3 regions of the Streptomyces cyanogenus genome follow, and region 3 is predicted to be linked to each of the others. Evidence: riboswitches for the same ligand, from Rfam matches in the RefSeq annotation. Region 3 holds a riboswitch; each other region holds the start of a gene.

Region 1 (7,276 bases), 2.3 Mb from region 3:
GACACGTACGAGCTGCTCGCCGACGTCCGCGGCCGGGGCCTGATGATCGGCATCGAGTTCGGCAAGCCGTCCTCGCTGAAGCTGCGCAGCCGCTGGACCATGCTGCAGGCGGCCCGCAAGGGCCTGTTCGCGCAGATGGTCGTCGTACCGCTGCTGCAGAAGCACCGGATCCTCACCCAGGTCTCCGGCGACCACCTGGAGGTGATCAAGCTCATCCCGCCGCTGGTCGTCGACGAGACGGACGTGGAGCGCTTCGTGGAGGCCTTCACCGCCGTGATGGACGACGCGCACAGCGGCGGCGGCCTGATGTGGGACTTCGGCAAGACCCTGATCAAGCAGGCGGTGGCCAACCGCTGACCGCGGCGGCGGGACTGGGGAATCTTTGCCTGTGAGGCAAGAAAATTGCCCCACGGGCAAGGCTGCGGCTCAATGGAGACATGAACGCCTCAGACGCCGCGCCGGCGCCGGGCCCAGCCCCGGACGACGGCCTGTCCGCCGTCGCGCCGCAGCTGCGCTCCCTGCGCCGGCGCGCCGGTCTCACACTGGAGGCCGCGGCCCGCGCCGCCGGGCTCTCGCCGGCCCATCTGTCCCGCCTGGAGACCGGACACCGCCAGCCGTCGCTGCCGATGCTCCTCGCGCTCGCCCGTATCTACGGTACGACCGTCTCCGAGCTGCTCGGCGAGACGGTCGCCGACCGGGACGCGATCGTGCGGGCCGCCGACATGGAGCCGACCCGGGCGGGCGGCTGGACGTACGTCCAGGCCGGCGCGCCCGGCCGCGGCATGCAGGCCCTGCGGGTGCGGGTGCCGTACGGCTCGCAGGGCGACATCGTGCGCGTCCACCCCGGCGAGGAGTGGCTCTACGTCCTCACCGGGCGGCTGCGGCTGCGGCTCGGCGACACCGCGCACCTGCTCGGACCCGGTGACAGCGCGCACTTCGACTCGCTCACCCCGCACCGCCTCGCCGCCGAGGACCACGACGGCGTGGAGCTGCTGTTCGTCCACACCCTGCTGCAGAGCCCCACGGCCACGCTGTGTCTGGGCGCGCCGACCGGAGAGCTGCCATGAGCGACTTCGAGGAGAAGTTCCCCCGTTCCCTGTGGATCCGGCTGATCATCTACATCGCCCTCGGGCACGTCCTGGCCGCCTTCCTCTACCTGCTGTTCGCGGTGGGCGGCAAGGGCTGATCCCGGTACCCGGGTCAGTGCAGCAGGCGCTCGCGCAGCCGGTCGCGGGACTCGGCCGAGAAGCCCAGGCCCCGCGCCAGGTACGTGTCCACGTCGCCCCAGGTCTGCTCGATGCTCGTGAAGGCCGCCTCCAGGTACTCGGCGCGGGCGTCGAATAGCGGGTCGAGCAGCTCCATCACCTCCGGGGTGTACGCGGTGTCGGCGCTGCCGCTGCGGCGGACCTTGTAGCGCCGGTGCCCGGCGGCCGACTCCAGGTAGTCGGCGAGGATCGCGTCCCGCTCCACCCCCACGGCGAGCAGCGTCACCGCCACGGAGATGCCCGCGCGGTCCTTGCCGGCCGCACAGTGCATCAGCGCGGGCACGCTGTCGTCGGCGAGCGCGTGCAGCACACGGGAGTGCTCGGCCGTGCGCTCGGTGACGATCTTCCGGTAGGAGGCGATCATCCGCGCCGCGCCCTTGCCGTCGTCCAGGATCGCGCGCAGCTGGTCGAGGTCGCCCTCGCGGACCATCTTCCAGAACGCGGCGCCGTCCGCCGGGTCGCTCAGCGGCAGGTTCACGTACCGCACGCCGGGCAGCTCGACGTCGGGGCCCTCCAGCTTCTGGTCGGCCGCGTTGCGGAAGTCGAAGACCGTGTGCAGGCCCAGGGAGGCGAGGAAGGCCGCGTCCTCCTGCGTCGCGTGCGCGAGATGGCCGCTGCGGAAGAGGACCCCGTGACGCACCCGCCGTCCGTCCACGGTCGGCAGCCCGCCCACATCGCGGAAATTGCGCACTCCGGCCAGCTCCGGCTCGGTCGACGGGACCTGCTGCGTCACGGGGGCTCCTCCCGGTCGGTCGCCGCCGTCGCGGCTCGTCGGCGGGCGCTCAGTCGACCATACGGCATCGATTTCCTCAGGCAATGAGTTGTCCACAGGCATTGCCAGTGGGGTGCGCGCACCTGATGATGTTTGCACTTGCGCGGATCTGTTGGCACTTGTGAGGTCTCGATGGTGGACATCGCCGAAAACGGTCGTACCTGGCTCCTGTCGGGCCCCAACAGCAGTTATGCGCTGCATCTCACCGACGCGGACGAGCTGCTGCACCTCCACTGGGGGCCGCGGATCGCGCTCGTCGACGCCGAGGCGCTCGCGGTGCGCTCGCTGCCCGGCTACTGGCCCTTCGAGTCCCCGCTCGACGGCCGCGAGGAATACCCCGTCGAGGGCGGACCCCGCTTCGTCCGCCCCGCCCTGTCCGTCCGGACCGAGGAGCGGCGCGGCACCGAGTGGCGGTTCGTGTCGTACGGCACGGAGGGCGACGAACTGCGGCTGCGCTTCGACGACGACGGCGTGGGGATCACGCTGCACTACCGGATGCGCGGCGACGTGGTCGAGCGCTGGGTGACCGTCGTGAACGGCGGCCACACGCGCGTGGAGCTGCTGCGGGCCGACGCGGCCACCTGGACGCTGCCCGACCGCGAGGGCTGGCGGCTGTCCCAGCTGCACGGCCGCTGGGCCGCCGAGTCCCGGCTCACCGCCGCCCCCCTCACCTACGGCGAGAAGGTCATCGGCAGTCGCCGCGGTCACACCGGCCACCAGCACCTGCCCTGGGTCGCCCTCGACACCGACGCCACCGAGGAGCGCGGCGAGGTCTACGGCTGCGCGCTCGGCTGGTCCGGCTCCTGGCGCATCGCGGTCGCCCAACTCCCTGACGCGCGCGTGCAGATCACCGGCGGTGCCGGCCACGACGACTCGGGCCTGCTGCTCCTCGCGCCCGGGGAGTCGTACACCAGCCCGGTCTTCGCGGGCCTGTGGAGCGACGGCGGCTTCGGCGGCGCGAGCCGCGCCTGGCACGCCTACCAGCGCGCCTACGTCATCCCGGACGCCGACCGGGACCGGCCCGTGCTGTTCAACTCCTGGGAGGCCACCTTCTTCGACATCTCCGAGGAGCAGCAGCTCGCGCTCGCCCGCCGGGCCGCCGAGATCGGCATCGAGCTGTTCGTCGTCGACGACGGCTGGTTCGGCGCCCGCACCAGCGACCGCGCGGGCCTCGGCGACTGGACGCCCAATCCCGACCGCTTCCCGCACGGCCTCAAGCCCCTCGCCGACCAGGTGCACGGCCTGGGCATGCGGTTCGGCATCTGGGTCGAGCCCGAGATGGTCAACCCCGACAGCGACCTGTACCGCGCCCACCCCGACTGGGTGCAGTACCAACCGGGACGTAAGCGGACGGAACTGCGCAACCAGCTCGTTCTCAACCTCGCACGCGAGGACGTGCAGGAGTACCTGTGGGAGCGGCTGCACACCCTGCTGTCCAGCGCCCCGATCGACTATGTGAAGTGGGACTTCAACCGCTGCTTCACCGACGCCGGCTGGCCCGGGGAGCCGTACCCGCAGCGCCTGTGGGTGGACCACGTCCGCGCCCTGTACGCCCTGCTGGACCGGCTGCGGGCGGCCCATCCGGGGGTCGCCTTCGAATCCTGCTCGGGCGGCGGCGGCCGGATCGACCTCGGCGTGCTCGGCCGCACCGACCAGGTGTGGACCTCCGACAACACCGACCCGCTGGACCGGCTCGCCATCCAGCACGGGTTCACCCAGATCCATCCCGCGCGCGTGATGGCGGCCTGGGTCACCGACAGCCCCAACACCCAGCTCAACGGGCGGGTCAGCTCACTGCGGTTCCGGTTCGTCAGTGCCATGGCGGGCGTGCTCGGGGTGGGCGGAGACCTGACGGAGTGGAGCGCGCAGGAGCTGGCCGAGGCCCGGCGGTGGGCGGAGCTGTACAAGGAGATCCGCCCGGTCGTACAGCACGGCGAGCTGTACCGGCTGCGTCCCCCGGCGGGCGGCCTGGGTGCCGTGCAGTACCTCCGGGGCGAGGAGACCGTCGTCCTCGCCTGGCTCCAGGCGCAGCACCACGGCGAGCCGGTCCCGGCGGTGCGGCTGCGCGGGCTCGACCCGACAGCTTCGTACGAATGCCGTGAAACGGGCGAAGTGCATCGAGGTGCCGTGCTGCTGCACCACGGGCTGCACACCGCACTGAAGGGCGACTTGGACGCGACGGTCATCCGACTGCGCCGCATCTGAGCTATCTGTCCGAATCGATACGTTCATTCCAAGTCGGTATGTAATAAGGGGGCCTGGGGCGTCTGCGTGAGGAGCGTCATATCCGTGACCGAGCGTCGCGGGTCATGTCCACGTAATGATGGTGCGGGAGCAGGGAATTGACAGAGTGAAGGGTGCGGGAATTCACGGAGGGTGACCGCGCATTCCCGCATCCGATCACCCCGAACACCCCACGGTCGAAGGCGGATGCTTGTTTCCGTGCGTTCCACTCGCTTACGTTCGCCACCCAACCGGACGGAACGCCGAATCCTGCCGCCGTCCGGACTCCCCACTCATGACCCGTGACGGCAGGAGCGGGGGACCCACCAGGTACGACTGCCTGTCCCGGTCTCCGCGACAGGCTAGGGGTGCAGCCGTGCGCGCACGGCCGGGCAGCTCCAGCCCGAACCCGACAGCTGACCTCGCAGGCGCCGGAGAGGAACAGCGCCATGCCCGCCAAGGGTAAGCACCGACGCCCCAAGACCCCGCGTTTTTCCCGCTCCCTCGCCGCCGCCGGTACCGGTGGCGCCGCCCTCGCCCTCCCGCTCGTCGGGGCCACCGGGGCGCACGCCGCGACCCCCGCGCAGTCCGTGTCCGAAGCGGCCGTGCGGTCCCTCCCGGAGACGGCAGGCAAGACCGCCGCCCAGCCGGAGGCGGGCGTGCGCACCTACACCGTGCGCGGCGGCGACTGCCTCGCCAGGATCGCCGAGGAGCAGCACGTCAGCGGCGGCTGGCAGCGGCTCTACGACGACAACCGGCAGGCCATCGGCGCCGACCCGGCGCTCATTCACCCGGGCCTGAAGCTCAGCCTCGGCACGCAGGCCGCGCCGGCCCGCACCGAGTCCGCCACCCCGAAGCCCGCCCGGCCGGCCGCCCCGAAGCCCGCCCAGCCGGCCGGGTCCGGCACCGCGCAGACCGCCTCCGCCGGCTACACCCTGCCGGTGGCCGGCGCCACCATCGGCACCGGCTACCACGTCGCCGGCAGCATGTGGTCCAGCGGCTACCACACCGGCGTCGACTTCGTCGTCCCGACCGGCACCCCCCTCAAGGCCGTCGCCGCGGGCACCGTCGTCTCCGCCGGCTGGGGCGGCGCGTACGGCAACCAGGTCGTCCTCAAGCTCAACGACGGCCACTACGCCCAGTACGCCCACCTCTCGCAGCTCTCCGTCTCGGCCGGCCAGACCGTGACCGCGGGCCGGCAGGTCGGCCTGTCCGGCGCCACCGGCAACGTCACCGGCCCGCACCTGCACTTCGAGATCCGCACCACGCCGGACTACGGATCGGACGTGGACCCGGTCGCCTACCTTCGCGCGCACGGCGTCCCCGTCGGCTGACCCCCGTCGTCCGACTGTCCGGCACCGCCTATTCCTGGCTTGGCAAATTATTTAAGAGTGGCTCATCTCACCGTTCGTCAACCCCGGCCTACGGTCGCGTAGGTCACATCGGAAGGTGAATCATGGTCCGACGTGGCAGACGATTCGAAGAATGACAACGCATCAGTGATCGGGTCGTACGTGGCGGTGGGGGACAGCTTCACCGAGGGCGTGGGCGACCCCGGCCCCGACGGGGCGTTCGTGGGCTGGGCCGACCGGTTCGCGGTACTGCTCGCCGACCGGCGCCCCGAGGGGGACTTCCAGTACACCAACCTCGCCGTGCGCGGGAAGCTGCTGGACCAGATCGTGGCCGACCAGCTTCCCAAGGCCGTCGAACTCGCCCCCGACCTGGTCTCCTTCTGCGCGGGCGGCAACGACATCATCCGCCCGGGCACCGACCCGGACGAGGTCGCCGAGCGCTTCGAACGCGCCGTGGCCCGGCTGACCGAGGCCGCGGGAACCGTGCTGGTGGCGACCGGCTTCGACACCCGGGGCGTGCCCGTGCTGAAGCATCTGCGCGGCAAGATCGCCACCTACAACGGGCACGTCCGGGCCATCGCCGACCGGTACGGCTGTCCCGTCCTCGACCTGTGGTCCCTGAAGTCCGTGCAGGAGCGCAGGGCCTGGGACAACGACCGGCTGCACCTGTCGCCCGAGGGCCACACGCGCGTGGCGCTGCGCGCCGGACAGGCTCTCGGCCTGGACGTCCCGGCCGACCCGGAGCAGCCGTGGCCGCCGCTGCCGCCCCGGGGCACGCTGGACATCCGCCGCGACGACGTCCACTGGGCCCGCGAGTACCTCGTCCCCTGGATCGGCCGCCGCCTGCGCGGCGAGTCCTCCGGCGACCATGTCACCGCCAAGGGCACCCTCTCCCCGGACGACATCAAGATGCGCATCGCCTCGGTGGCCTGACCGGCACACCGCGCCCTGCCGCCTGCCGGGGTCGGCGGGGCGTGGCCGGGCCAGTGGTCCGGGGCGGGTGGGATGCGCGGCCGGTGGGATGCGGGGCGGTGTGCGGGGTGCGGCCCGCTCGGTCACCGTGCCCGTGCGCCCATCGTGCCTGCGTGGTCACCGTGCCCGCCCTGCGCATCGTGCCTGCGTGGTCACCGTGCCCGTGCGCTCCACCGTGCCCATGCGCCCATCGTGCCTGCGTGGTCACCGTGCCCGCCCTGCGCATCGTGCCTGCGTGGTCACCGTGCCCGTGCGCTCCACCGTGCCCGTGCGCCTATCGTGCCTGCGTGGTCACCGTGCCCGCCGTGCGCATCGCGCCCGTTGGTCACCGTGCCCCTCGGTCACCGTGCCTGTTCGGTCAACGTCTTCCGGTCCAGGCCCAGTTCCCGGGCGAGGGCGTCGTCCACCCACTCCTGTGCGCGGGAGCGCGCCACCGCGCCCGGGTACGACGTCAGCTGTACCGCCAGGCCGTCCAGCAGCGCGGTCAGCCGCAGTGCCGCGCCGGCCGGGTCCGCGCACGCGAACTCACCGGCGGCGACGCCCTCGGCGATGACCTCGGCGATCGCCGCCTTCCACTGCTTGTCCAGCTCCCGGGTGACCTCGCGCAGAGCGGGCTCGCGCAGGGCCACGGCCCAGCCCTCGATCCACAGCCGCCAGCCCTTGGCCTGCCCGGTCGGCGCGTACCAGCGCAC
Region 2 (7,276 bases), 1.4 Mb from region 3:
GACAAGGGCACCGCCCCGTGGGCCACCTGCGCCCTGCTGTCCGGACTGACCTCCGGCTCCGGCTCCGTGGACGTCGACACGGGCGTCGGCGGCTCCGGTGACACCAGCGGTTCGGGTGACTCGTCCGGACCGGCCGAGAAGTCCGACACCTCCGGCAACCCCGGTTCCTCCGGCACCTCCGAAGGTACGGGATCGTCCGGTCTGCCGGGTTCGTCACCTTCCACGGGTGCGGGCTCCGACGCCAACTCCGGCTCCGGCACCGGTTCCTCCTCGGACGAGACCGCCGCACCGAGCGGAAAGCCGGGCGAGGACACCGGTGCGGACGCAGGTGCGGACACCGGTTCCGCGGGGACCAAAAACCCCAAGTCGGACAAGTCCGCCTCGCCTGGTTCCGGAGGTTCGCGGGAGTCCGCCCCCGCGGCGAGCCCGAGCGCCGGCGCCGAGGACAACCCCCAGCGGGCCGCCGGTTCCTGGAGCCTGGTCGACACCGGAGCCCTCAGTGGTGGGCGCCACCGCGGGGCGAGCGCGGACGAAAACGTGACAAACGGTCAGGACGTCACCTCTTCCGGGCGGCACGCGGCGCGCGAAACGGACACGTACACCGTCCGCGAGGGCGACTCCCTCGCCTCCATCGCCGACTCCCTTGAGGTCGACGGCGGGTGGCGCGCGCTCTACGCCGGCAACAAGAAGGCCATCGGGGCCGACCCGAACCACATCAGTGCCGGTCAGACCCTGGAAGTCGAGGGCGAAACGGGCACGAACTAGCCGGAGTTGACGCCCCACTTAACGCCCTAATGTCCGGTTTGGCGAAAGTGTGGGATGAGTCTCAGAAGCCCTGATCGTCTTTGAAATTCCGCGGATCGCGTGTCTACGGTCGAGGCCGCTCGTCACCACGAGCCCCGGCAGTCGCAACGCCGAATCCTGCCAGCGGTTGCCCGGGAACAGTCGTCGCGTCAAGCGCCGTAGGCAGGAGCGGGGGACCCAAGGTAGGTGCCGGGTCCGGCAGTTGATGCCGGAACCGGCTGGGGGTGAAGCCGCGCATCCCGCGACAGCGGGAGTGCGGCCGGGCAACTCAACCGGCCCGAACCCGACAGCTCACCTCGCAGGCGTCGGTGAGGGGATCGATCCATGCTGTTTACCGGCAAGGGCAAGCACCGCCGTCCGTCCAAGGCCGTCCGCGCCATCGCGCTCGCCGGTGTCACCGGCGCCGCCGTCGCCGCCCCGCTGATGGCGGCCGGCAACGCCTCCGCCGCCACCTCCGCCGAGTGGGACAAGGTCGCCCAGTGCGAGTCCGGCGGCAACTGGTCCATCAACACCGGCAACGGCTACTACGGCGGTCTGCAGTTCTCCGCCTCCACCTGGGCCGCGTACGGCGGCACCGCCTACGCCCCGCAGGCCAACCAGGCCAGCAAGGCGCAGCAGATCGCGGTCGCCGAGAAGGTCCTCGCCGCGCAGGGCAAGGGCGCCTGGCCGGTCTGCGGCACGGGCCTGTCCAGCACCCCGTACGGCGGCTCCGCCCCGAGCACCTCCTCGAACTCGGGCAGCGGCACCACCACCCGCTCCACCGAGCAGCAGGCCGCCACCCGCTCCGCCGAGCGTCCGGCCGCGACCGCGGACAAGAGCCAGGGCAAGACCGTCACCACCCCGACCGGCAAGAAGGTCAAGAAGGGCGACGGCGAGTACAAGGTCGTCACCGGTGACACGCTCAGCTCCATCGCCCAGAAGCACCACGTGCAGGGCGGCTGGAAGAAGCTGTTCGAGCTGAACAAGGACATCGTCGAGGACGCCAACCTGATCTACCCGGGTCAGCAGCTCCACCTGAAGTGACATCCGGCCCCCGGCCGGATCACCGGGCCCGCACGGCCCCCTGAGCCACACTGAAGACCCCGTGCGGGCCACCCCCCGTCCCCACGGGCTCCCCGCCCCGGTGCGTGTTCCCCCGTACGCACCGGGGCGGGGCTTTTTCATGTCGTCCGTCTCCCGCCGGCCGTTGCGCCGAACCGTTGTCGCGGCCCCCTTTGTTTCAGTGAGGAACAAAAGGTAGCGTCGCCTTGTCCACGGGACGGTCGGTCGGTGGCCGACGCCCCCGGGACGGTTAGGCTCTAGGCGCAAGGCACACCAGCCCCGCACTTCCAGCGTCACATCCAAGAAGGAGATGCTCGTGCCGTCCATCGACGTCGTCGTAGCCCGGGAAATCCTGGACTCCCGAGGCAACCCCACGGTCGAGGTCGAGGTCGGCCTCGACGACGGCAGCACGGGTCGTGCCGCCGTTCCGTCCGGCGCCTCGACCGGCGCCTTCGAGGCCATCGAGCTCCGCGACGGTGACCCGAACCGCTACCAGGGCAAGGGTGTCGAGAAGGCCGTCCTCGCCGTCATCGAGCAGATCGGCCCGGAGCTGGTCGGCTACGACGCCACCGAGCAGCGCCTGATCGACCAGGCCATGTTCGACCTGGACGCCACCGACAACAAGGGCTCCCTGGGCGCCAACGCCATCCTCGGCGTCTCGCTCGCCGTCGCCCACGCCGCCTCCGAGGCCAGCGACCTGCCCCTCTTCCGCTACCTGGGCGGCCCCAACGCGCACCTGCTGCCGGTGCCGATGATGAACATCCTGAACGGCGGCTCGCACGCCGACTCCAACGTGGACATCCAGGAGTTCATGATCGCCCCGATCGGCGCGGAGTCCTTCTCCGAGGCGCTGCGCTGGGGCACCGAGGTCTACCACACCCTCAAGAAGGTGCTGAAGGCCAAGGGCCTGTCCACCGGCCTCGGCGACGAGGGCGGCTTCGCCCCGAACCTCGGCTCCAACCGCGAGGCCCTCGACCTCATCCTGGAGGCCATCAAGGAGGCCGGCTACGCACCCGGCCAGCAGATCGCCCTCGCGCTCGACGTGGCCGCCTCCGAGTTCTACAAGGACGGCAAGTACCTCTTCGAGGGCAAGGAGCGCTCCGCCGCCGAGATGACGGAGTACTACGAGGAGCTCGTCGCGGCCTACCCGCTCGTCTCCATCGAGGACCCGCTGTTCGAGGACGACTGGGCCGGCTGGAAGGTCATCACCGACAAGCTCGGCGACAAGGTCCAGCTGGTCGGCGACGACCTGTTCGTCACCAACCCCGAGCGCCTCGCCCGCGGCATCGAGGAGGGCGCGGCCAACGCCCTCCTGGTCAAGGTCAACCAGATCGGCTCGCTGACCGAGACCCTGGACGCCGTCGAGCTGGCCCAGCGCAACGGCTTCAAGTGCATGATGTCCCACCGCTCCGGCGAGACCGAGGACGTCACCATCGCCGACCTGGCCGTCGCCACCAACTGCGGCCAGATCAAGACCGGCGCCCCGGCCCGCTCCGAGCGCGTCGCCAAGTACAACCAGCTGCTGCGCATCGAGGAGATCCTCGACGACGCCGCGGTGTACGCCGGCCGCAGCGCCTTCCCGCGCTTCAAGGGCTGAGCCGGCCCGGGCCAAGTCTCAGCCAGTCGTGCGTACGTCCCCGTACCCGGTCCCGTACCGTGTCCGGGGACGTACGCACGTGTGAAAGGGGAGGCGGAGAGCCAGATGGCCGTGAAGGACCGGGACCGTTTCTCCACCGCGACCAGGCTGCGGCTGCTCGGCGAGCAGACGGCGGCCCGGGTCTACCGCTCCCAGACCAAGCGGCAGGCCCGCCGCTCCCGCCTCACCGGCCGCGCGGCGCTGCTCGCGCTGGTGCTGTGCTCCCTGGTCGTCGCCCTCGCCTACCCGATGCGGCAGTACGTCTCCCAGCGCGCGGAGATCGCCGACCTCCAGCGGCAGCGGGAGCAGGCCCGCGAGCGCGTCGAGCAGCTGCGTGACCTGAAGGCGCGCTGGCAGGACGACGCCTACGCCGAGCAGCAGATCCGCCGCCGGCTGCACTATGTGAAGCCCGGCGAGACCGGGTACGTGGTCATCGACCCGGGCGCGGCCACGCCCTCCCGTGTCGACCTCGGGGCCGCCCACCGGCCCTGGTACGCGAACGTCTGGGACGGCGTCGACAAGTCCGACGCCTCCGACCAGTGAGCCGGCGTCACGGCCGGAACGACAGAAAGCCACTCGGAAAGCAGTCATGGAAACTCCCGCCCGCCGCCCGACCACCACCCCTCAAGGGCAGCGCTGCGCGCTGACTCTGTTTGATCTGCCGCCCACTCCGCGCACCGAGCCCACCGACGCGGACGTCGAGGCCTTCAAGCAGCAGCTGGGCCGCCCGCCGCGGGGCCTGCGGGCCATCGCGCACCGCTGCCCGTGCGGTCAGCCGGACGTGGTGGAGACGGCACCCCGCCTGCCCGACGGCACGCCCTTCCCGACGCTGTACTACCTGACGTGCCCGAAGGCGTCCTCCGCCATCGGCACCCTGGAGGCGAACGGCGTCATGAAGGAGATGACCGAGCGGCTGCAGAACGATCCCGAGCTGGCCGCCGCCTACCGCGCCGCGCACGAGGACTACATCCGGCGCCGGGACGAGATCGAGGTGCTGCAGGGCTTCCCGAGCGCCGGCGGCATGCCGGACCGGGTCAAGTGCCTGCACGTGCTCGTCGCCCACTCGCTGGCCGCCGGCCCCGGTGTGAACCCGCTCGGTGACGAGGCCCTGGCGATGCTGCCGGAGTGGTGGCGCAAGGGCGCGTGCGTGACGCTCGGCGACAGTGAGGGGGACGAGAAGTGACCCGCGTCGCCGCCGTCGACTGCGGCACCAACTCCATCCGCCTGCTCGTCGCCGACGCCGACCCGCGGACGGGTGAACTGACCGAGCTGGACCGCCGGATGACGATCGTGCGGCTCGGCCAGGGCGTCGACCGCACCGGCCGGCTCGCGCCCGAGGCACTGGAGCGCACCTTCGCGGCCTGCCGCGAGTACGCGGCCGTCATCAAGGAGTACGGCGCCGAGCGCCTCCGCTTCGTCGCCACCTCCGCCTCCCGCGACGCCGAGAACCGGGACGACTTCGTGCAGGGCGTGCTGGACATCCTCGGTGTCGAGCCGGAGGTCATCTCCGGCGACCAGGAGGCCGAGTTCTCCTTCACCGGCGCCACGAAGGAGCTCACCGGCCGCACCGACCTCACCCGGCCCTACCTGGTCGTGGACATCGGCGGCGGCTCCACCGAGTTCGTCGTCGGCGACGACCACGTGCGCGCCGCCCGCTCGGTGGACGTCGGCTGTGTGCGGATGACCGAGCGGCACCTGGTGCACGAGGGCAAGGTGAGCGACCCGCCCACCGAGGAACAGATCGCCGCCATAAGGGCCGACATCGAGGCCGCCCTGGACCTCGCCGAGCGGACGGTCCCGCTGCGCGAGGCACACACCCTGGTGGGCCTGGCCGGATCCGTCACCACGGTGTCCGCGATCGCCCAGGAGCTGCCCGCGTACGACTCCACCCGCATCCACCACTCACGGATCTCCCGGGACCGCGTCCGCGAGATCACCGAGTGGCTGCTGCGCTCCACGCACGCCGAGCGGGCCGCGATCCCGTCCATGCACCCGGGCCGGGTCGACGTCATCGGCGCGGGCGCCCTCGTCCTGCTCGCGATCATGGAGCGGATCGGGGCCGAGGAGGTCGTGGTGAGCGAGCACGACATCCTCGACGGCATCGCGTGGTCGGTGGCGTAGCTCTCTTTTGTTACCCGCTGGTAGCCATCTGCTGAGCAGGTTGGATAACGTCTGAGCACGCCCGAGGGCCCCCTTGAGGGGCCCTCTGTCGCAGCCGGGCGGAAAAGTTCGTGAAGTTCTTCACAAGGAATTCCCGCCGACCGGTCCCCGGAATGGGGCCCATTGGCCCTTCCGGGGGGTCAATGACCGTTTGAACATGTTCAGATGAGGGGCGCAGGAAGGGCCCGGAAGGGGTTGTTCCGAGGGTGTCACGGCACCCTCACGGCCACCCCGACGACCCGGAGAGGCAGCTCACGCGGCCTTGACAACGGGGGCGAAGCGCCCCGCGGTTCCCTGTCGCCGGCATGGCCTGCGTCACGTGGGTCGCGGAGTTTAACACAGGCCCTGCCGGAGCTTGTGAAGGGGCGCACGAGCGACCCCCCGTTGGCGGGTGGATACTCGATGGCATGAGCACCACGGAGCGTCCCAGGATCCTCGTAGTAGGCGGTGGGTACGTAGGCCTGTACGCAGCTCGGCGCATCCTCAAGAAGATGCGCTACGGCGAGGCGACCGTCACGGTCGTCGACCCCCGGTCGTACATGACCTACCAGCCCTTCCTCCCCGAAGCCGCCGCCGGCAGCATCTCCCCTCGCCACGTCGTCGTCCCGCTGCGACGCGTGCTGCCGAAGGCGGAGGTCCTCACCGGTCGGGTCACCACCATCGACCAGGACCGCAAGGTCGCCACGATCGCCCCGCTGGTGGGCGAGGCGTACGAGCTGCCCTTCGACTACCTGGTCATCGCGATGGGCGCGGTCTCCCGCACCTTCCCGATCCCCGGCCTCGCCGAGCAGGGCATCGGCATGAAGGGCATCGAGGAGTCCATCGGCCTGCGCAACCACGTGCTGGAGCAGCTGGACAAGGCCGACTCCACGACCGACGAGGAGATCCGCCGCAAGGCGCTCACCTTCGTCTTCATCGGCGGTGGCTTCGCGGGCGCGGAGACCATCGGCGAGGTCGAGGACATGGCCCGGGACGCGGCCAAGTACTACAAGAACGTGTCCCGCGAGGACATGCGCTTCATCCTCGTCGACGCCGCCGACAAGATCCTCCCCGAGGTCGGCCCCAAGCTCGGCCAGTACGGCAAGGAGCACCTGGAGAGCCGGGGCGTGGAGATCTACCTCTCCACCTCGATGGACTCCTGCGTCGACGGCCACGTGGTGCTGAAGAACGGCCTGGAGGTCGACTCCAACACCATCGTCTGGACCGCCGGCGTCAAGCCGAACCCGGCCCTGGCCCGCTTCGGCCTGCCCCTCGGCCCGCGCGGCCACGTCGACTGCGAGCCCACGCTCCAGGTCAAGGGCACGGACTACATCTGGGCCGCCGGCGACAACGCCCAGGTCCCGGACGTCGCCGCCCGCAAGGCCGGCGTGGAGAACGCCTGGTGCCCGCCGAACGCCCAGCACGCGCTGCGCCAGGCCAGGGTCCTCGGCGACAACGTCGTCTCCGGCATGCGGGGCTTCCCGCAGAAGGAGTACGAGCACGCCAACAAGGGTGCGGTCGCCGGTCTCGGCCTGCACAAGGGCGTGGCGATGATCGTCATGGGCAAGATGAAGATCAAGCTCAAGGGCCGTCTCGCCTGGTACATGCACCGTGGCTACCACGGTCTGGCGATGCCGACCTGGAACCGCAAGATCC
Region 3 (7,276 bases):
ACGCTCAACAACTCGGCCGCCTACCTGAAGATGCGCTTCGGCGGGGTGCTGCTGGGCAACGGCAGCGGGCCCGGCGACGTCCTGGAGGACACAGAGGCGCTGACCCGCGCGAAGACGTTCTTCACCCAGGAGGCGCCCCTCGCCCGCTTCCCGTACGAGACCGCGTAACAGGCGGCTAGGCGCTGATGTCCTTCGCCGTGAACCGCGCCCAGGCCGCCGAGCCGAACACGGCCGCGTACAGCGCCTGGAGGCCGAGGTTCTTCACCAGGTCGTCCCAGTAGACGGGGTCGCGCATCAGGTCGGCGAAGGACAGCCAGTAGTGCGGGAACAGGTAGGGCTGCAGCGCGTGCAGCTGGGGTATCTGGTCGACGATCTGCACGGTGATGAGCAGCCCGACCGTGGTCGCCATCGCCGCGATACCGCTGTTGGTGAGGGTCGACACGAACAGGCCGAGGGCCGCCACACCGACCAGTGAGCCCGCGACGACCAGGGCGATCAGCAGAGCGCGGCCCAGCCCCTCGGCGAAGCCGATCCGGGTGCCGGAGATCGTCGTCAGCTCGCCCATGGGGAAGAGCAGCGCGCCGACGAGCAGCGCCGAGACGGTGACGACCAGGGTGGCCAGCAGACAGAACGCCAGCACGGTCGCGTACTTGGTGAGCAGCAGCCGGGTGCGGCCGGCCGGGGCGACCAGCAGGTAGCGCAGGGTGCCCGCGCCCGCCTCCCCGGCGAGCGCGTCGCCCGCGACGACGCCGACCGCCATCGGCAGGAAGAACGGCAGGGTCGCGGCGAGCGCGGTGAACACCAGGAACAGCCCGTTGTTGGTGATCTGCGTGATGAACGCCGGTCCCTCGCCGTTCCCCCCGCCCACCGTCCCGCCGCCCCGCGTCTCGATCCGCACCGCGATCCCGACCAGCACCGGCACCGCGGCGAGCACCCCGAGCAGGGCGAGCGTGCGCCAGCGGCGGACGGTGGTGACCAGCTCGCTGCGCAGCAGTCCGAGGGTCCACAGGGGGTTCGGCCGGCGCGCGGCGCCCGCCTGGAGCACGTCAGCCCGCGACATCGAAACCCTCCCCCGTCAGTGCCACGAACGCGTCCTCCAGCGACGCCCTTTCGAGCGTCAGGCCCCGGACGCGGACGCCCGCGGTGACCAGGGCCACGGTCACCTCGGCGAGGTCCCGTTCGGGTGGTTCGCCGGTGATCCGGTCACCGTCGGCGGTCACGTCCCCGACCCTCAGTTCCTTCAGCACGCGGGCCGCCTCCGCCCCGTCCGGGGTGGTCACCACCAGCCGGCCGCGCGCCCCGGCCGCCAGCTCGGCCACCGAGCCCTGGGTGACGAGCCGGCCCTGCGCCATGACCGCCGCATGGGTGCACACCTGCTCGATCTCGTCCAGGAGGTGGGAGGAGAGGAAGACCGTCGTACCGTCGGCGGCCAGCTCCCTGATCAGGGTGCGGATCTCCCGCATGCCCTGCGGGTCGAGGCCGTTCGTGGGCTCGTCCAGGACGAGCAGTCTGCGGGGCTGGAGCAGCGCGGCGGCCAGCCCCAGGCGCTGCTTCATGCCGAGCGAGTACGCCTTCGCCTTCTTGCCCGCGGCGGCCGCGAGGCCCACCCGGTCCAGTGCCGCGGCGACGCGGGCGCGCCGGGTGCGCGGATCGGCGGTCGGGTCGGCGGCGTCGTAGCGCAGCAGGTTGTCCCGGCCGGAGAGGAAGCCGTACAGGGCGGGGCCCTCGATGAGCGCGCCGACCTGCGGAAGGACCGTACGGGCCGCCCGGGGCATGGGCCGGCCGAGCACCCGGGCGGTGCCCGCGGTCGGCTCGATCAGGCCCATCAGCATGCGGATCGTGGTGGTCTTGCCCGAGCCGTTCGGGCCGAGGAAGCCGAAGACGCTGCCCGCCGGGACGGTCAGGTCGAGACCGTCCACGGCGAGCTGTCCGCCGCGGTAGCGCTTGGTGAGACCGCGCGTGGCGATCACGCCGTCCCGCGCGTCCCCGGGGTCACGCTCCGGCGCGTCCCCCGGGTCCGGCTGCGTGGCGGACGGTTCGGCCATCGGCTCCCCCTCGGTTCATCCGATTCGTCGTGCCGGAGGGTCACTTCCCGGCGTCGGCCGCCTTCACCAGGGCCTCCTTGGTCACCGCGCCGGCGTACACCTTGCCGTCGTCGGTGATCAGTGCGTTGACCAGGCGGGTGGAGAAGACCATGCCCTTGCCGAACTTCCCGGAGGCCTTCTCACCGAGCGAGCCGACGAAGCCGCCGAGGTCGCCGCCCCGGGAACCGGTGGGCAGGCCGCCCTTGGCGCCGGTGTCGAAGGTGGCGACCGACGTCCAGCCCTTGCCGAGCACCTTCAGCCCGTCCCTGCCCTCCAGACCTCCGGGGAGGCCTGCGCCGTGCCTCGGGGCGTGCTCGGGTGCCTCGGCCCCGTCCTTCTCCTCGGTGACCTTCGCGCCCTTGGGCGGGGTGAAGTCGAAGGTGGAGGCGGCCGGTTGGGCGAAGGAGACCTGGGTGAAGCCGGCGTCGAGCACGGCGGCGCCGCCGCTCTTCGGGGTCAGCGTGAACTTCAGCGGCAGGCCCGTCTTCGCGTCGACGGCGATGCTGATCGCGCCGACCGTGGTGCCGGACTGCCTGGGCTGGATGAGCAGCTTGTAGGCGTCGCGCCCGGCGACCTGCGCGGTGCCGTCGACGGTGACGGACGTGGTGTCGTCCACCGCCTTCAGGGCCTCGTCGGCGAAGTCCTTCGGGGTGGCCGGCGGCTCGGCCCGGCGGTGCTTGCCGGGGCCGGCCACGGTGGAGTGGTGAACCTGGTTGCTCTTGCTGTCGTAGCCCCAGACGTCCTTGCCGTCGTGGATCAGGCTGTACTCGGCGCCGCGCTCCAGGAGGGACAGTTTCTGCCGGTCGGGGCCGTCGGCGGCGACGCGCAGGGTGTGCGTGCCGGAGACCAGTTCGGTGAGCTTGGCCTGCGGGTCGGCGGCGGAGTCGTCGCCGGAGCCGCCCCGGCCCGCCCCGGAGAGCAGGCCGTCCTCCAGGCCGCCGAGGTCGGGCAGGCCGAGGTCGGTGCTGACCTTCACGGTGCCGGACAGCTGCTGCACGTCCGACTTGGCGATCTTCTCGATGAGCTGCTGTGCGGTGATCTTCGGCAGGTCGGGGTCGCCGGAGTTCGCGAGCGCCGGGACCAGCCCGATCGTGGCCGCCGCCACCCCCACCACCGCGACCGGCACGGCGTACCGGGCGGCCTTGCGCCGGCCGGAGCGCGGGTTCTCGTCCCGCGCGGCGCCCACTGCGTCGTCGGATTCGTACGGTGCCATGTGTGCCTTACCTCCGTCGTCGGCGGCGGCTGTCCTCACGCTGGTCCGCTGGTCCACCTGAGCCGCCATTCTCACCCGAATCGGTGAGGAGTGGTGATTTCCGTGGTGTCCATCTGACCAAATCGGCCGTGAGGAAGCGTCAGACCTCGGAGCCAACTCCGTGTACGCCTGCGGTATGACACACGACGGCGGCATCTCCACCCGACCCGTAGGGGTCGTGCCGGGCGCCGCCGCCCGGACGGGGTCCGGCCGGGTCAGCCGGCGCGGTGCACGACCGCGTCACACAGCTCGATCAGCGCCGCCTTGGCGTCGCACTCGCGCAGCGGGGCGAGCGCGGCCCGCGCCTCCTCCGCGTACCGCACGGTGTCCCGGCGGGCCTGCTCCAGCGCGGGGTGCGCGCGCAGCGCGGCCAGCGCCTCGGCGTGCCGGGCGTCGTCACTGAGGTCGGAGTCGAGCAGCTCGCACAGCGCGACGTCCTCGGGCAGGCCCAGCCGGGCGGCCCGCTCCCGCAGCCGGAGCACCGGCAGGGTGGGGATGCCCTCGCGCAGGTCGGTGCCCGGGGTCTTGCCGGACTCGTGGGAGTCGGAGGCGATGTCCAGGACGTCGTCCGCGAGCTGGAAGGCGACCCCGAGCCGTTCGCCGTACTGGGTGAGCACGTCGACGACCCTCTCGTCCGCACCGGACATCATCGCGCCGAACCGGCACGACACCGCCACCAGGGAGCCCGTCTTGCCGCCGAGCACGTCCAGGTAGTGCTCGACCGGGTCGCGGCCGTCCGAGGGACCCGCGGTCTCCAGGATCTGGCCGGTGACCAGCCGCTCGAACGCCAGGGCCTGCACCCGGACCGCCTCGGGGCCGAGGTCGGCGAGGATCTGGGAGGCGCGGGCGAACAGGAAGTCGCCGGTGAGGACCGCGACGGAGTTGCCCCAGCGCGTGTTGGCGCTGTCCACGCCCCGCCGTACGGCCGCCTCGTCCATGACGTCGTCGTGGTACAGCGTGGCCAGGTGGGTCAGCTCCACGACGACGGCCGACGGCACGACGCCGGGCGCGTAAGGGTCGCCGAACTGGGCCGCGAGCATGACGAGGAGTGGCCGGAAACGCTTCCCTCCGGCCCGTACGAGGTGCTGCGCGGCCTCCGTGATGAACGGGACCTCGCTCTTGGTGGCTTCGAGCAAGCCTTCCTCGACAGCCGCCAATCCGGCCTGGACATCGGCTTCCAGAGCCTGGTCCCGCACGCTCAGCCCGAACGGCCCGACGACGGTCACGAGGGGTCTCCTGTCTGCTGGTGTCTGCTGGCGATTACACGGTTTGTCGATAGGTCGCTGCCCTCACTCAAGTCAGCGTATCCGGTCCCTGTTCGATCACCGATAGCGCCCACCGGTCCAGCCTGGGCGGTACCGGACCACAACCGACATACAGGTGATCACATGTTAATGATGGACATTTATCGACTTAACGGAAATCCGGACATTCCGTCGTGTCCCCTCCGCACCTTTCTCGCCACCCCCGTTCCGTGCCGGCCATTACGACAACGACGGACACCGCACCCCAGGTTCCACCATCACTCCGACTTCCCGCCTTAATCGCCCTAATCCCTCATGTCTGATTTGAAATAGTTTGCCATTTCGTGAGTTGGCTCACGCTCCCCGTCTGCCCGCTCCCCCCTCAACAAGCCCTGGGAGCCCTTGTCCTGTCGGCGAGTTGAGGATTGGCAACCGCAAAGGATCAAGCACCTCATACAGCATCGATCAAGGTCAAATCGCATGTTGTGTGAATCCAGTACTTGTTCCCGACATGTGCTCTCGCATACGTTCCGGGCCGTCGGGCGGACGCCGAATCCTGCCGCCGCCCGCGTAACCCATCGACGAACTCATTCGTACGGCAGGAGCGGGGGACCCAGGTAAGTCGCCGGGCCGGACGGCACACGCCGCACCGGGACGGCTCGGGGTTAAGCCGTGCCTCCTCCAGGGCACGGCCGGGCACCTCCCGCCCGAACCCGACAGCTCACCCCGCAGGCGCCGGAGAGGAACACCCCCATGTCTGCTGCCGCTCAGCCCCGCCGCACCCGCAACAGCCGCCTCGTCCGTACCCTCGTCGCCGCCGGCACCGGCGCCGCCGTCCTCGCCCTGCCGCTCATCGGCGCGACCAGCGCCTCCGCGGCCACCGGCACCACCACGACGGCCGCCACCACCACCGCCGGATACCCCAACAACCTGGACGGCTGGATCCGCGAGTCGCTCGCGATCATGGCCGAGAAGCACATCCCGGGCACCTACAACGGCATCTACCGCAACATCATCCGCGAGTCCTCGGGCAACCCGAACGCCATCAACCTCTGGGACTCCAACGCCGCCAAGGGCATCCCGTCCAAGGGCCTGCTCCAGGTGATCGACCCGACGTTCAACGCGTACCACGTCGCCGGAACGTCGTTCAACATCTACGACCCGGTCGCGAACATCACCGCCGCCTGCAACTACGCGGCCGCGCGGTACGGGTCGATCGACAACGTGTTCGGCGCGTACTGACCGGTTCCGGACCGGGTCCGCGGCCGGCGCCACTGACGTCCCGGTCAGTCGGTCGGGAAGAGTCTTTCGAGGACGACGGCGATGCCGTCGTCCTCGTTCGACAAGGTGACCTCGTCGGCCACCGCCTTCAGTTCGGGGTGCGCGTCGGCCATGGCGACACCACGCGCCGCCCAGTCGAACATCGGGATGTCGTTGGGCATGTCGCCGAAGGCGATGGCCCGGTCGGCGCCGATCCCCAGCCTCTCGGCGGCCAGCGCCAGTCCGGTCGCCTTCGTCACCCCGCCGGGCTGGAGCTCCACGGTGCCCGGCCCGGACATGGTGACCGTCGCCAGCGAGCCCACCGCCGCGCGCGCCACCGCCGCCAACTCGTCGTCGGACAGGGTGGCGTGCCGCAGCAGCACCTTGCTGATGGGCTTCGCCCACAGGTCGTCGCGCCGGCCGACGCGCACCGCGGGCAGCGTCGGATGAGGCATCCGGTAGCCGGGCTCGATGAGCGTGAGCCCGTCGACGCCGTCCTGGTCGACCGCCGCGTAGACCTGCCCCACCTCCGCCTCGATCTTGCCGAGCGCGGTCTCGGCCAGCTCCCGGTCCAGCCGGACCGACCACAGCAGGCGGTCGGTGCCGGCGTCGTAGACCTGTGCTCCCTGCCCGCACACCGCGAGCCCCGTGCAGCCGAGGTCCGCGAGCAGCGGCCGTACCCGCGGGGCCGGGCGGCCCGTCACCACCAGATGCCGGGCGCCGGCCCGTGCCACCCGCGCGAGCGCGGCGAGCGACCGGTCGGAGACGGTGTCGTCGCCGCGCAGCAGCGTGCCGTCCAGGTCGGTGGCGATGAGTGCATATGCCGGGGTGGGTGCCATGATCAGAGAATACGGACACCGCGCCCCGCCGACTCACGGGCCGATCCACGCACTTGCGTACTGGTGCGCCCCAAGTCGCCTGCGCAGACGCCCCGATGGCGCTGCCGCCGCGGGACCCGGGCCAACCCTGGGCCGCGGCCGGGTGCTTCGCCAGGTGGGACGGTGAGCACGGGACTGCCGTCCTGCACCTCGGCTCCGGCCGAGGTGCAGGACGCACCTCGGCTCCGGCCGCCCGAAGGGGCGCCAAGCCATAATCAACCGCTCAAACATGTCTTGTCAGGACATCAACGACTCTTTAGGCGCTGAGCGAGCGACCTTTCGATCACCACGTGAGGCACTGCCCAAGACACGCGAGTGGGTCGTAACGTGTGGCCCGACCACATGGAACGCAGTGCCATGCATGGCCCGATGAGAGTGAGGCAGCACCCCATGCCCCCCTTCGACGTCCCCGAGGGCGACCCCTTCGGTCCGCACAACCTCCCCTATGGCGTGTTCTCGCCCTCCGGCAGCACGGAGCGGCGGATCGGCGTCCGGCTCGGGAACCACGTCCTCGACGCGGGCGCCGCGGCCGCCGCGCTCGGCTCGCCCCACCAGGCG

Evidence for each region. A riboswitch is a leader RNA that binds a small molecule or an ion and turns the genes downstream of it on or off. The one in region 3 is predicted to bind cyclic di-AMP.
Region 1: it holds a riboswitch for cyclic di-AMP, as region 3 does, so the genes downstream of both, S1361_RS33365 (M23 family metallopeptidase) here and S1361_RS23090 (transglycosylase SLT domain-containing protein) in region 3, are expected to answer to the same signal.
Region 2: it holds a riboswitch for cyclic di-AMP, as region 3 does, so the genes downstream of both, S1361_RS16690 (LysM peptidoglycan-binding domain-containing protein) here and S1361_RS23090 (transglycosylase SLT domain-containing protein) in region 3, are expected to answer to the same signal.

The regions. Positions count from the first base shown of each region.
Region 1 covers NZ_CP071839.1:7,439,747-7,447,022, forward strand. The annotation lists gene S1361_RS33340 (aspartate aminotransferase family protein) at 1-357, shown strand, start outside; gene S1361_RS33345 (helix-turn-helix domain-containing protein) at 438-1,067, shown strand; gene S1361_RS33350 (DUF6126 family protein) at 1,064-1,186, shown strand; gene S1361_RS33355 (tyrosine-protein phosphatase) at 1,201-1,998, opposite strand; gene S1361_RS33360 (alpha-galactosidase) at 2,170-4,242, shown strand; cyclic di-AMP (ydaO/yuaA leader) riboswitch at 4,512-4,704, shown strand; gene S1361_RS33365 (M23 family metallopeptidase) at 4,710-5,594, shown strand; gene S1361_RS33370 (SGNH/GDSL hydrolase family protein) at 5,760-6,545, shown strand; gene S1361_RS33375 (TetR/AcrR family transcriptional regulator) at 6,926-7,276, opposite strand, start outside.
Region 2 covers NZ_CP071839.1:3,737,483-3,744,758, reverse strand. The annotation lists gene S1361_RS16695 (LysM peptidoglycan-binding domain-containing protein) at 1-765, shown strand, start outside; cyclic di-AMP (ydaO/yuaA leader) riboswitch at 949-1,124, shown strand; gene S1361_RS16690 (LysM peptidoglycan-binding domain-containing protein) at 1,129-1,827, shown strand; gene eno (phosphopyruvate hydratase) at 2,156-3,442, shown strand; gene S1361_RS16680 (FtsB family cell division protein) at 3,548-4,024, shown strand; gene S1361_RS16675 (DUF501 domain-containing protein) at 4,071-4,664, shown strand; gene S1361_RS16670 (Ppx/GppA phosphatase family protein) at 4,661-5,602, shown strand; gene S1361_RS16665 (NAD(P)/FAD-dependent oxidoreductase) at 6,049-7,276, shown strand, end outside.
Region 3 covers NZ_CP071839.1:5,119,072-5,126,347, reverse strand. The annotation lists gene S1361_RS23115 (flavodoxin family protein) at 1-168, shown strand, start outside; gene S1361_RS23110 (ABC transporter permease) at 176-1,060, opposite strand; gene S1361_RS23105 (ABC transporter ATP-binding protein) at 1,047-2,045, opposite strand; gene S1361_RS23100 (LolA family protein) at 2,086-3,297, opposite strand; gene S1361_RS23095 (polyprenyl synthetase family protein) at 3,552-4,562, opposite strand; cyclic di-AMP (ydaO/yuaA leader) riboswitch at 5,150-5,328, shown strand; gene S1361_RS23090 (transglycosylase SLT domain-containing protein) at 5,334-5,822, shown strand; gene S1361_RS23085 (HAD family hydrolase) at 5,867-6,679, opposite strand; gene fahA (fumarylacetoacetase) at 7,109-7,276, shown strand, end outside.